4 regions of the Bacillus thuringiensis genome follow, and region 1 is predicted to be linked to each of the others. Evidence: a T-box and tRNA genes for the amino acid it is inferred to sense, from the RefSeq annotation. Region 1 holds a T-box; the other regions hold tRNA genes.

Region 1 (3,161 bases):
GTAGCCAACTTCGTTTAAGCTTAGTGCCACAATTGCTAGAAGCAGTTTCATACAATGTTGCTCGTAAAAACGACAGCGTTGCTTTATACGAAGTAGGTTCTATCTTCTTACCAACAGAAGCAGGAGAACTTCCGAAAGAAGAACAACACCTTGCAGGTGTTATGACAGGTCTTGCTCTTCACCATGCATGGCAAGGTGAGAAGAAAGTAGTAGACTTCTTCGTTATGAAAGGTGTACTAGAAGGACTATTCGACGTACTTGGCGTTTCAAACCAAATCACATATGCACCAGCAAAACGTGAAGGTATGCATCCAGGCCGTACAGCTGATATCGTATTAGATGGCGAAGTAATTGGTTTCATCGGTCAATTGCACCCAGAAGCAGAAAAACAATTAGATGTGAAAAATACATTCGTATTTGAACTATCTCTTGTAAAAGTATTCGGTGCAGACGCTGAAGAAACTTACTACTCAGCAATTCCGCGTTTCCCATCTATGACACGTGACATGGCTGTTGTGGTAACAAAAGAAACAAAAGCTGGTGAAATGAAGCAAGTCATTTCTGAAGCTGGCGGAGAACTTCTGAAAGACGTAACACTATTCGACTTATACGAAGGTGAAAAAATGGAAGAAGGCAAGAAATCACTTGCATTCTCTATGACTTACTTCGATGCAGAACGTACGTTAACAGATGAAGAAGTAACAGAAGCGCATAACCGTGTATTAACAACGGTAGAAGAGAAATTTGGTGCGGAGTTACGTAAGTAATTAGAAAATTGCCGGATTCATTCCGGCAATTTTTTTATTGCACAATCGTCGACAGATGTCGGTAAGTCGATATATTACAAAAATCGCTTATATATTTTCTGGCATCTTGCATCTTTCTCTCGAATGTAGTACATTAATTTTAGTTTAACAAAATGAAAGACGATGATAAGGAAAAGTAGTATATACTATAATCCAAAGCGAGTCAGGGGCGGTGAGAGCCTGATGAGGCGGTATATGTGAAGAACACCTTGGAGTTGCTAACCGAAATTGAATCTTGTATTCAAGAGTAGACTTAGACGGGAATCCGGCCTGTTACAAACCGGGAAGTATGTATTACATACGAGTTAAAGTTGGTCTTTATGACAAATTGGGTGGTACCGCGAAGTTTAACCTTTCGTCCCTTTATGGATGAAAGGTTTTTTTGTATTTAAATATATCAGCAAAGGAGAATTTCACTATGGAAAACACATTAGTAAAAAGTCTGTATAGAGATACAGAAAAGTATGCAGGTCAAACAGTACAAGTATCAGGGTGGATTCGTAACTTACGTGATTCAAAAGCATTTGGTTTCATCGAATTAAACGACGGTAGCTTCTTCAAAAGCGTTCAAATCGTTTTCGATACAGAATTAGAGAACTTTAAAGAAATTGCAAAGCTTCCACTTAGCTCTTCAGTGAAAGTAGAAGGTAAAGTAATTGCAACGCCTGGAGCGAAGCAACCATTTGAAATTAAAGCAGAAAAAATTGATATCGAGGGCTTATCAGATTCTGATTACCCACTTCAAAAGAAGCGTCATACGTTTGAATACTTACGTACAATCGCTCACTTACGTCCAAGAACAAATGCATTCTCTGCAACGTTCCGCGTACGTTCTATCGCAGCATTTGCGATTCACCAGTTCTTCCAAGAGCGTGGATTTGTACATGTTCACACACCAATCATCACTGGTAGTGATACAGAAGGTGCTGGCGAAATGTTCCGCGTAACAACACAAGATTTAAACAACGTACCAAAAGGTGAAGACGGACAAGTTGATGAATCAAAAGACTTCTTCGGTAAAGAAACAAACTTAACAGTAAGTGGACAGCTGAACGCTGAAGCGTATGCATTAGCATTCCGTGATGTATATACATTCGGACCTACATTCCGTGCGGAAAACTCAAACACAACTCGCCACGCTGCTGAGTTCTGGATGGTTGAGCCTGAGATTGCATTCGCTGAGTTAGGCGATGTAATGGATCTTACAGAAGATATGCTGAAATATGCAATGAAATATGTATTAGAGCATGCACCAGAAGAAATGGACTTCTTCAACAGCTTCGTTGATAAAACAGTTCTAGAGCGTATGAACAACGTGATTAACTCTGACTTCGGTCGCATCACATATACAGAAGCAATTAAAGTACTTCAAGAATCAGGTGCTGACTTCAAATACCCAGTAGAATGGGGTATTGACTTACAAACAGAGCATGAAAGATACTTATCAGAAGAGATCTTCAAACGCCCTGTATTCGTAACTGACTACCCGAAAGACATTAAAGCGTTCTACATGCGTATGAATGAAGATGGAAAAACAGTAGCTGCTACTGACCTTCTAGTTCCTGGCATCGGCGAATTAATCGGCGGAAGTCAACGTGAAGAAAGAATGGACGTTTTAGTAGACAGAATTAAAGAATTAGGTATGAACGAAGAGGACTACTGGTGGTACTTAGAACTTAGAAAATACGGCGGTACAAAACACGCTGGATTCGGTCTAGGTTTCGAGCGCTTCCTAATGTACATCACTGGTATGGCTAACATCCGTGACGTAATTCCATTCCCAAGAACTCCAGGTTCTTCTGAGTTTTAAGATATGAAAAAGCGAGAGGGTTTCCTCTCGCTTTTTATTTTGCATAGTTTATTATCTCGTAGCAAAAAGTAACGCGAAGGGGTGAATATAAATGAGTAAAAAAGTGAAAAAAGATCATTCAAGGTCAAGCCTTGGTTCTCCAGAAGTAGAAGGACAAGGAACGACGACACATGAAACAGGTTCACATAAAGTACCTTCATCAAATAAGAAGCAGAAACGAAGCTAACATAACAAAGGAGAGTCTTAAGGGCTCTCCTTTGTTATGTGTTACATCATATTATCGTTAATTTCTTTTGTAATCTTATTTATGTCTTTGTCTAATCGATCGAAATAGAAAAACCACAGTAAACTTATGAACACGTAATAGATGGCCATAACGCTAAGGCTATCAGATATGTTTTCGAATGTGGATTTAGTAGTGAAGAAAGTGCCCCAAACAGTAGAAATAATGAAGTAAGAAAGTGGACCTACGAGGTGTATGAAAACATATAATAATTTTTTAACTTTCACAGCGTCCATATGAATTCCCTCCTTATGTAAACAAT
Region 2 (3,161 bases), 310 kb from region 1:
GGAGAGCACCTGCCTTACAAGCAGGGGGTCGGCGGTTCGATCCCGTCATCCTCCACCATTTAGCCGACTTAGCTCAATTGGTAGAGCAACTGACTTGTAATCAGTAGGTTGGGGGTTCAAGTCCTCTAGTCGGCACCAGAAAATCATGGCGGTTGTGGCGAAGTGGTTAACGCACCGGATTGTGGCTCCGGCATTCGTGGGTTCGATTCCCATCAGTCGCCCCATTTTTTCTTAAAATATTAATATGCGGGTGTGGCGGAATTGGCAGACGCACTAGACTTAGGATCTAGCGCCTTTGGCGTGGGGGTTCGACTCCCTTCACCCGCACTTTTAATAAAATATCTCAAACATGTCTTGCGGAAGTAGTTCAGTGGTAGAATACAACCTTGCCAAGGTTGGGGTCGCGGGTTCGAATCCCGTCTTCCGCTCCAATTTTCAATATGACATGCCGGGGTGGCGGAACAGGCAGACGCACAGGACTTAAAATCCTGCGGTGGGTGACCACCGTGCGGGTTCGACCCCCGCCCTCGGCACCATATGCGCCCGTAGCTCAATTGGATAGAGCGTTTGACTACGGATCAAGAGGTTAGGGGTTCGACTCCTCTCGGGCGCGCTTTTATTAACGGGAAGTGGCTCAGCTTGGTAGAGCACCTGGTTTGGGACCAGGGGGTCGCAGGTTCAAATCCTGTCTTCCCGATATTCCCAAAAACATGGGGCCTTAGCTCAGCTGGGAGAGCGCCTGCCTTGCACGCAGGAGGTCAGCGGTTCGATCCCGCTAGGCTCCACTTATTTTAATATCATTTATGGCGGTGTAGCTCAGCTGGCTAGAGCGTACGGTTCATACCCGTGAGGTCGGGGGTTCGATCCCCTCCGCCGCTACCATAAAGGACCTTTAGCTCAGCTGGTTAGAGCAGACGGCTCATAACCGTCCGGTCGTAGGTTCGAGTCCTACAAGGTCCACCACTAAAGGTTTATATCTCGGAGGTATACCCAAGTTCGGCTGAAGGGATCGGTCTTGAAAACCGACAGGCGGCGAGAGTCGCGCGGGGGTTCGAATCCCTCTACCTCCTCCATTTTTTCTTAAATTACATATTATATCATCGCGGGGTGGAGCAGTACGGTAGCTCGTCGGGCTCATAACCCGAAGGTCGCAGGTTCAAATCCTGTCCCCGCAACCAAATGGTCCCGTGGTGTAGTGGTTAACATGCCTGCCTGTCACGCAGGAGATCGCCGGTTCGACCCCGGTCGGGACCGCCATTTTAATAAGGCTCGGTAGCTCAGTCGGTAGAGCAGAGGACTGAAAATCCTCGTGTCGGCGGTTCGATTCCGTCCCGAGCCACCATTTTGAAGTCGCAAGCCGGCTTAGCTCAATTGGTAGAGCAACTGACTTGTAATCAGTAGGTTGGGGGTTCAAGTCCTCTAGCCGGCACCACTTTCAAAATGAGCCATTAGCTCAGTTGGTAGAGCATCTGACTTTTAATCAGAGGGTCGAAGGTTCGAATCCTTCATGGCTCACCATTTTCAATTTAATGCGGGTGTAGTTTAGTGGTAAAACAAGAGCCTTCCAAGCTCTGGTCGAGAGTTCGATTCTCTTCACCCGCTTTTCAATTATGGGCCTATAGCTCAGCTGGTTAGAGCGCACGCCTGATAAGCGTGAGGTCGATGGTTCGAGTCCATTTAGGCCCACCATAATTGTTCCGCAGTAGCTCAGTGGTAGAGCTATCGGCTGTTAACCGATCGGTCGTAGGTTCGAGTCCTACCTGCGGAGCCATATTATAGAGAAGTACCCAAGTGGCTCAAGGGGCTCCCCTGCTAAGGGAGTAGATCGCGAACGCGGTGCGAGGGTTCGAATCCCTTCTTCTCTGCCAGAACTGGCCCGTTGGTCAAGTGGTTAAGACACCGCCCTTTCACGGCGGTAACACGGGTTCGAATCCCGTACGGGTCATACTAAAAGAGATAGCATAATCTGCTATCTCTTTTTTGTTGTGTATAGATATAGAAGAAGCTATAACAGATTATAAATAATAAATTTTAAAAAGTTATATCAATTTAAATAGGATTACCTCTTCTTATACATAAGAAGAGGTAATCCTATTTTTTGAATATGTTTTAACCCTCTGCTGAATGCCCATCCGGTTTCATAACAGCATGACTATATGCGGAGTGAAGAGTTTTGTATCCTAAAAGTGCAATAGTTAAGGCAAGGCCTCCGGCTATAATGGCCACACTAAATCCTGCCCGAGCTCCAAAGTTATCAATAACTAAACCAGCTATCGCTGATCCTAGGGAGACTCCAATTCCAAGTCCTGTAATTGCCCAAGTCATTCCTTCGGTTATTTTTGATTCAGGTACGATTTTTTCCACAAGTCCCATGGTAATAATCATAGTAGGAGCGACAGATAACCCTGCAAAGAAAACAATAACTACTAGCCAAGTAATAGTGTTTACGAAAACTAGTGGCAGCATTGTTATCATGGATAGTGTGACTGCTATTAAAAATTGATTATAGGGTGGAGTACTGAGTTTAAGGGTACCGAAAATTAGACCTGCAAGGCATGAACCGATTGCATAGACAGAAAGTACAAAGCTAGCAGCTACGGTGTTTCCTTGATGTTCAGCAAAAGCTACACTAACGACATCTATTGTGCCAAATATAGTACCTATGGCGATGAGTGTGAATACTAGTACTCGCAAAGAACCGATTTTAAACACTGTTCCTTTGTTTGTAATGTCATGAGGGTGTACAGGCGGTTCTGTGCTTTTTTGCATGGTGAATAGGCATACCCCAATTGTAAGAAAAACAGATGATAAAAGTGGGCCCGCTTCTGGGAAGAACATAACACTTAAACTGACAGATAATACAGGACCAATGATGAAGCAAATTTCGTCGACGACCGATTCGAAGGAAAATGCTGTATGCAATTTATGGGATCCACGGTATAGTTTAGTCCAACGTGCACGCACCATGGCTGACATGTTGGGCATACAACCTGCACATAAGGCGGATAGAAATAGCGTCCAATAAGGAGCTTCATATTTCGTACATAGGAGTAAGAGGATCGTAAAGAAAACACTGATACCTGTAGTCGGAAGAAGTATGCGAGATTGCCCTAATTGATCGGCCATCCGAGAAATATGAGGAGCTAGTAAAGCTGATGATA
Region 3 (3,161 bases), 1.1 Mb from region 1:
GTAAACGGCGGCCGTAACTATAACGGTCCTAAGGTAGCGAAATTCCTTGTCGGGTAAGTTCCGACCCGCACGAAAGGTGTAACGATTTGGGCACTGTCTCAACCAGAGACTCGGTGAAATTATAGTACCTGTGAAGATGCAGGTTACCCGCGACAGGACGGAAAGACCCCGTGGAGCTTTACTGTAGCCTGATATTGAATTTTGGTACAGTTTGTACAGGATAGGCGGGAGCCATTGAAACCGGAGCGCTAGCTTCGGTGGAGGCGCTGGTGGGATACCGCCCTGACTGTATTGAAATTCTAACCTACGGGTCTTATCGACCCGGGAGACAGTGTCAGGTGGGCAGTTTGACTGGGGCGGTCGCCTCCTAAAGTGTAACGGAGGCGCCCAAAGGTTCCCTCAGAATGGTTGGAAATCATTCGTAGAGTGCAAAGGCATAAGGGAGCTTGACTGCGAGACCTACAAGTCGAGCAGGGACGAAAGTCGGGCTTAGTGATCCGGTGGTTCCGCATGGAAGGGCCATCGCTCAACGGATAAAAGCTACCCCGGGGATAACAGGCTTATCTCCCCCAAGAGTCCACATCGACGGGGAGGTTTGGCACCTCGATGTCGGCTCATCGCATCCTGGGGCTGTAGTCGGTCCCAAGGGTTGGGCTGTTCGCCCATTAAAGCGGTACGCGAGCTGGGTTCAGAACGTCGTGAGACAGTTCGGTCCCTATCCGTCGTGGGCGTAGGAAATTTGAGAGGAGCTGTCCTTAGTACGAGAGGACCGGGATGGACGCACCGCTGGTGTACCAGTTGTTCTGCCAAGGGCATAGCTGGGTAGCTATGTGCGGAAGGGATAAGTGCTGAAAGCATCTAAGCATGAAGCCCCCCTCAAGATGAGATTTCCCATAGCGTAAGCTAGTAAGATCCCTGAAAGATGATCAGGTTGATAGGTTCGAGGTGGAAGCATGGTGACATGTGGAGCTGACGAATACTAATAGATCGAGGACTTAACCATATAATATGTAGCAATGTTATCTAGTTTTGAAGGAATATATATTTAAAATTCCTTTTGACATTCTGAAAAGAATGTGTATAATGATAAAAGTCTGGTAATGATGGCAGAGAGGTCACACCCGTTCCCATACCGAACACGGAAGTTAAGCTCTCTAGCGCCGATGGTAGTTGGGACCTTGTCCCTGTGAGAGTAGGACGTTGCCAGGCTTGTATTATTCCGCAGTAGCTCAGCGGTAGAGCTATCGGCTGTTAACCGATCGGTCGTAGGTTCGATTCCTACCTGCGGAGCCATTATGCTTCCATAGCTCAGCTGGTAGAGTACTTCCATGGTAAGGAAGAGGTCACCGGTTCAAGCCCGGTTGGAAGCTTGGAAAAAGTTTTTAAATTTTTGGCCCGTTGGTCAAGTGGTTAAGACACCGCCCTTTCACGGCGGTAACACGGGTTCGAATCCCGTACGGGTCACCACTTTTGGAGGATTAGCTCAGCTGGGAGAGCACCTGCCTTACAAGCAGGGGGTCGGCGGTTCGATCCCGTCATCCTCCACCATATATGTTTAAATGTCGGAGGGGTAGCGAAGTGGCTAAACGCGGCGGACTGTAAATCCGCTCCTTCGGGTTCGGCAGTTCGAATCTGCCCCCCTCCACCATTTTCTTAAAAATAACCTGAAAGGGTTTATTTTTTTGAGAAGATAACCATACTAGTAAATATTAATGGGCTATAGCCAAGCGGTAAGGCAACGGACTTTGACTCCGTCATGCGCTGGTTCGAATCCAGCTAGCCCAGCCATTTACGAGCCATTAGCTCAGTTGGTAGAGCATCTGACTTTTAATCAGAGGGTCGAAGGTTCGAATCCTTCATGGCTCACCATTTTCGCGGAAGTAGTTCAGTGGTAGAATACAACCTTGCCAAGGTTGGGGTCGCGGGTTCGAATCCCGTCTTCCGCTTTATTACTAAGGGGCCTTAGCTCAGCTGGGAGAGCGCCTGCCTTGCACGCAGGAGGTCAGCGGTTCGATCCCGCTAGGCTCCATCTAAATAGAAAAAGCTTACATCATATGATGTAAGCTTTTTTGTGTTTAAAAAGACAACTTTTATATTTATCGTTTAAAATGAAGAAAACGTAAAAATAAGGGATGGGGGATAATTGTGAAAGTTGTTATTGCATCTGATTCATATAAAGAAAGCCTAAAAGCTATAGAAGTATGTGAAGCTATTGAAAGAGGTTTTAGAGCAATTTTTCCTAATGCAAAGTATGTGAAAATACCAATTGGAGATGGAGGAGAAGGGACGGTTGAATCGCTTGTTGATGCTACAGGGGGGAGAATTATATCAATTAGTGTGACAGGACCGCTTAGAGAAAGTGTACAAGCTTTTTATGGCGTGTCTAAAGATAAAAAGACAGCGTTTATTGAAATGGCAGCAGCATCAGGATTACAGCACGTTCCAGTTGAAAAGCGAAACCCACTTATTACAACGACAAAAGGAACAGGAGAACTTATATTACATGCGCTAAATCAAGGGGCGGAGTACATAATTTTAGGACTTGGAGGAAGTGCTACAAACGATGGTGGGGCAGGCATGTTAGCAGCTTTAGGAGTAAGATTTATAAATGACAAGGGTGAAGTAATAGATCCATCTGGAGGTACGTTACATTCGATTGTTGCTATTGATTTTTCACAAATGGACCCACGCTTAAAGGGGGTAAAGATAGAAGCGGCATGTGATGTGGATAATCCATTAGTCGGAATGCAGGGAGCATCTTTCGTATTTGGGAGACAAAAGGGTGCGAATGTAGAGATGATGAAAGAGCTAGATGAGAATTTAAAACATTATGCGAATATCCTTAAAAGATATGTATCTTCTGATGTATCTGAAATACCTGGTGCAGGGGCAGCAGGAGGAATGGGAGCGGCTGTTATTTCAGTGCTAAAGGGAGACTTGCGAAGGGGCATTGAAATTGTATTGGATTATACAAATTTCGATAAACATATAGAAGATGCAGATCTCATTATAACTGGTGAAGGTAGAATAGATGAACAAACTGCATATGGGAAGGCTCCTGTTGGTGTTGCGGGGCGTGCGAAACGTTTTTCTGTGCCTGTAATTGCTATTGGAGGGTCTGTATCATCTGATTATTCAGCCGTGTACGAGAAAGGAATAGA
Region 4 (3,161 bases), 1.4 Mb from region 1:
ATGGTCGGGGTCGAACCGACACTCCCGAAGGAACACGATTTTGAGTCGTGCGCGTCTGCCAATTCCGCCACATCGGCACAAAAGAAAAGGCGGCAACCGGATTTGAACCGGTGATAAAGGTTTTGCAGACCTCTGCCTTACCACTTGGCTATGCCGCCATATTAAATTTTATTGGAGCGGAAGACGGGATTCGAACCCGCGACCCCAACCTTGGCAAGGTTGTATTCTACCACTGAACTACTTCCGCAAAAATGGCTGGGCTAGCTGGATTCGAACCAGCGCATGACGGAGTCAAAGTCCGTTGCCTTACCGCTTGGCTATAGCCCATCGAATTCTTACTTAATTATATGTAAGTATCAATTAAATTATTTGTAATTTTTAAAATAAAAATGGGGCGACTGATGGGAATCGAACCCACGAATGCCGGAGCCACAATCCGGTGCGTTAACCACTTCGCCACAACCGCCATGTTGTGTAAATATATTTGGCAGGGGCAGTAGGAATCGAACCCACACTGGAGGTTTTGGAGACCTCAGTTCTACCTTTAAACTATGCCCCTATGTAAATGGTGGAGGGGGGCAGATTCGAACTGCCGAACCCGAAGGAGCGGATTTACAGTCCGCCGCGTTTAGCCACTTCGCTACCCCTCCGAAACTTACATGGTGCCGGCTAGAGGACTTGAACCCCCAACCTACTGATTACAAGTCAGTTGCTCTACCAATTGAGCTAAGCCGGCGTATTTTATTAAAATAAATGGTGGCTCGGGACGGAATCGAACCGCCGACACGAGGATTTTCAGTCCTCTGCTCTACCGACTGAGCTACCGAGCCTTATTAAAATGGCGGTCCCGACCGGGGTCGAACCGGCGATCTCCTGCGTGACAGGCAGGCATGTTAACCACTACACCACGGGACCATTTGGTTGCGGGGACAGGATTTGAACCTGCGACCTTCGGGTTATGAGCCCGACGAGCTACCGTGCTGCTCCACCCCGCGATAATACTATTCATATAAAATTTATATGGTGGAGGATGACGGGATCGAACCGCCGACCCCCTGCTTGTAAGGCAGGTGCTCTCCCAGCTGAGCTAATCCTCCAAAGTGGTGACCCGTACGGGATTCGAACCCGTGTTACCGCCGTGAAAGGGCGGTGTCTTAACCACTTGACCAACGGGCCAAATATTATAAATCCTATGGCGGAGAGCAAGGGATTCGAACCCTTGATACGCTTGTGACGTATACACGATTTCCAATCGTGCTCCTTCGGCCAACTCGGACAGCTCTCCAATGGCTCCGCAGGTAGGAATCGAACCTACGACCGATCGGTTAACAGCCGATAGCTCTACCGCTGAGCTACTGCGGAATAATATTGCCTGGCAACGTCCTACTCTCACAGGGACAAGGTCCCAACTACCATCGGCGCTAGAGAGCTTAACTTCCGTGTTCGGTATGGGAACGGGTGTGACCTCTCTGCCATCATTACCAGACATTATTCTTTTGAGACAATCATTATTATAACTTATTTACTTTAAAAGTCAACAAGTTTTTTATGTTCTCTCAAAACTAGATAACATTTGCTTCATATTATATGGTTAAGTCCTCGATCTATTAGTATTCGTCAGCTCCACATGTCACCATGCTTCCACCTCGAACCTATCAACCTGATCATCTTTCAGGGATCTTACTAGCTTACGCTATGGGAAATCTCATCTTGAGGGGGGCTTCATGCTTAGATGCTTTCAGCACTTATCCCTTCCGCACATAGCTACCCAGCTATGCCCTTGGCAGAACAACTGGTACACCAGCGGTGCGTCCATCCCGGTCCTCTCGTACTAAGGACAGCTCCTCTCAAATTTCCTACGCCCACGACGGATAGGGACCGAACTGTCTCACGACGTTCTGAACCCAGCTCGCGTACCGCTTTAATGGGCGAACAGCCCAACCCTTGGGACCGACTACAGCCCCAGGATGCGATGAGCCGACATCGAGGTGCCAAACCTCCCCGTCGATGTGGACTCTTGGGGGAGATAAGCCTGTTATCCCCGGGGTAGCTTTTATCCGTTGAGCGATGGCCCTTCCATGCGGAACCACCGGATCACTAAGCCCGACTTTCGTCCCTGCTCGACTTGTAGGTCTCGCAGTCAAGCTCCCTTATGCCTTTGCACTCTACGAATGATTTCCAACCATTCTGAGGGAACCTTTGGGCGCCTCCGTTACACTTTAGGAGGCGACCGCCCCAGTCAAACTGCCCACCTGACACTGTCTCCCGGGTCGATAAGACCCGTAGGTTAGAATTTCAATACAGTCAGGGCGGTATCCCACCAGCGCCTCCACCGAAGCTAGCGCTCCGGTTTCAATGGCTCCCGCCTATCCTGTACAAACTGTACCAAAATTCAATATCAGGCTACAGTAAAGCTCCACGGGGTCTTTCCGTCCTGTCGCGGGTAACCTGCATCTTCACAGGTACTATAATTTCACCGAGTCTCTGGTTGAGACAGTGCCCAAATCGTTACACCTTTCGTGCGGGTCGGAACTTACCCGACAAGGAATTTCGCTACCTTAGGACCGTTATAGTTACGGCCGCCGTTTACTGGGGCTTCAGTTCAGAGCTTCGCTTACGCTAACCCCTCTCCTTAACCTTCCAGCACCGGGCAGGTGTCACCCCCTATACTTCGCCTTACGGCTTCGCAGAGAGCTGTGTTTTTGCTAAACAGTCGCTTGGGCCTATTCACTGCGGCTTTCCGTTAAGAAAGCACCCCTTCTCCCGAAGTTACGGGGTCATTTTGCCGAGTTCCTTAACCAGAGTTCTCTCGCACACCTTAGGATTCTCTCCTCGCCTACCTGTGTCGGTTTGCGGTACAGGCACCTTTTATCTCGCTAGAAGCTTTTCTTGGCAGCGGGGAATCAAAGACTTCGCTCCATAAGGAGCTTCCCCATCACAGCTCAGCCTTCACGATAAGCGGATTTGCCTACTTATCAGCCTAACTGCTTGGACGTGCACAACCAATCGCACGCTTCTTCTATCCTTCTGCGTCCCTCCATTGCTCAAACGATAAAGAGGTGGTACAGGAATATCAACCTGTTGTCCATCGCCTACGCCTGTCGGCCTCGGCTTAGGTCCTGACTAACCCTGAGCGGACGAGCCTTCCTCAGGAAACCTTA

What was found. A T-box is a leader RNA that pairs with one kind of tRNA and senses whether it is charged. The one in region 1 lies ahead of asnS (asparagine--tRNA ligase), so its partner is inferred to be a tRNA-Asn.
Region 2: it has a tRNA-Asn gene. The T-box ahead of asnS (asparagine--tRNA ligase) is inferred to sense a tRNA for this amino acid. The anticodon was not compared.
Region 3: it has a tRNA-Asn gene. The T-box ahead of asnS (asparagine--tRNA ligase) is inferred to sense a tRNA for this amino acid. The anticodon was not compared.
Region 4: it has a tRNA-Asn gene. The T-box ahead of asnS (asparagine--tRNA ligase) is inferred to sense a tRNA for this amino acid. The anticodon was not compared.

The regions. Positions count from the first base shown of each region.
Region 1 covers NZ_CP012099.1:4,378,852-4,382,012, reverse strand. Annotated here, with positions in the region: gene pheT (phenylalanine--tRNA ligase subunit beta) at 1-767, shown strand, start outside; T-box leader at 921-1,172, shown strand; gene asnS (asparagine--tRNA ligase) at 1,225-2,616, shown strand; gene AC241_RS22575 (YuzL family protein) at 2,708-2,842, shown strand; gene AC241_RS22570 (hypothetical protein) at 2,884-3,135, opposite strand; partial or broken gene AC241_RS22565 (hypothetical protein) at 3,149-3,161, opposite strand, start outside.
Region 2 covers NZ_CP012099.1:4,689,153-4,692,313, reverse strand. Annotated here, with positions in the region: tRNA gene AC241_RS24325 (tRNA-Val) at 1-58, shown strand, start outside; tRNA gene AC241_RS24320 (tRNA-Thr) at 63-138, shown strand; tRNA gene AC241_RS24315 (tRNA-His) at 149-224, shown strand; tRNA gene AC241_RS24310 (tRNA-Leu) at 247-327, shown strand; tRNA gene AC241_RS24305 (tRNA-Gly) at 357-431, shown strand; tRNA gene AC241_RS24300 (tRNA-Leu) at 448-536, shown strand; tRNA gene AC241_RS24295 (tRNA-Arg) at 540-613, shown strand; tRNA gene AC241_RS24290 (tRNA-Pro) at 624-697, shown strand; tRNA gene AC241_RS24285 (tRNA-Ala) at 713-785, shown strand; tRNA gene AC241_RS24280 (tRNA-Met) at 806-882, shown strand; tRNA gene AC241_RS24275 (tRNA-Ile) at 887-963, shown strand; tRNA gene AC241_RS24270 (tRNA-Ser) at 981-1,073, shown strand; tRNA gene AC241_RS24265 (tRNA-Met) at 1,102-1,178, shown strand; tRNA gene AC241_RS24260 (tRNA-Asp) at 1,182-1,257, shown strand; tRNA gene AC241_RS24255 (tRNA-Phe) at 1,267-1,342, shown strand; tRNA gene AC241_RS24250 (tRNA-Thr) at 1,357-1,432, shown strand; tRNA gene AC241_RS24245 (tRNA-Lys) at 1,443-1,518, shown strand; tRNA gene AC241_RS24240 (tRNA-Gly) at 1,532-1,602, shown strand; tRNA gene AC241_RS24235 (tRNA-Ile) at 1,613-1,689, shown strand; tRNA gene AC241_RS24230 (tRNA-Asn) at 1,697-1,771, shown strand; tRNA gene AC241_RS24225 (tRNA-Ser) at 1,778-1,868, shown strand; tRNA gene AC241_RS24220 (tRNA-Glu) at 1,874-1,945, shown strand; gene AC241_RS24215 (MFS transporter) at 2,110-3,161, opposite strand, start outside.
Region 3 covers NZ_CP012099.1:154,751-157,911, forward strand. Annotated here, with positions in the region: rRNA gene AC241_RS00885 (23S ribosomal RNA) at 1-1,003, shown strand, start outside; rRNA gene rrf (5S ribosomal RNA) at 1,094-1,209, shown strand; tRNA gene AC241_RS00895 (tRNA-Asn) at 1,219-1,293, shown strand; tRNA gene AC241_RS00900 (tRNA-Thr) at 1,298-1,370, shown strand; tRNA gene AC241_RS00905 (tRNA-Glu) at 1,393-1,467, shown strand; tRNA gene AC241_RS00910 (tRNA-Val) at 1,473-1,548, shown strand; tRNA gene AC241_RS00915 (tRNA-Tyr) at 1,565-1,648, shown strand; tRNA gene AC241_RS00920 (tRNA-Gln) at 1,714-1,788, shown strand; tRNA gene AC241_RS00925 (tRNA-Lys) at 1,794-1,869, shown strand; tRNA gene AC241_RS00930 (tRNA-Gly) at 1,875-1,946, shown strand; tRNA gene AC241_RS00935 (tRNA-Ala) at 1,957-2,029, shown strand; gene AC241_RS00940 (glycerate kinase) at 2,146-3,161, shown strand, end outside.
Region 4 covers NZ_CP012099.1:526,801-529,961, reverse strand. Annotated here, with positions in the region: tRNA gene AC241_RS02800 (tRNA-Leu) at 1-77, opposite strand, end outside; tRNA gene AC241_RS02795 (tRNA-Cys) at 88-158, opposite strand; tRNA gene AC241_RS02790 (tRNA-Gly) at 173-247, opposite strand; tRNA gene AC241_RS02785 (tRNA-Gln) at 253-327, opposite strand; tRNA gene AC241_RS02780 (tRNA-His) at 391-466, opposite strand; tRNA gene AC241_RS02775 (tRNA-Trp) at 486-559, opposite strand; tRNA gene AC241_RS02770 (tRNA-Tyr) at 567-650, opposite strand; tRNA gene AC241_RS02765 (tRNA-Thr) at 661-736, opposite strand; tRNA gene AC241_RS02760 (tRNA-Phe) at 755-830, opposite strand; tRNA gene AC241_RS02755 (tRNA-Asp) at 840-915, opposite strand; tRNA gene AC241_RS02750 (tRNA-Met) at 919-995, opposite strand; tRNA gene AC241_RS02745 (tRNA-Val) at 1,022-1,097, opposite strand; tRNA gene AC241_RS02740 (tRNA-Glu) at 1,102-1,176, opposite strand; tRNA gene AC241_RS02735 (tRNA-Ser) at 1,194-1,285, opposite strand; tRNA gene AC241_RS02730 (tRNA-Asn) at 1,288-1,362, opposite strand; rRNA gene rrf (5S ribosomal RNA) at 1,371-1,486, opposite strand; rRNA gene AC241_RS02720 (23S ribosomal RNA) at 1,588-3,161, opposite strand, start outside.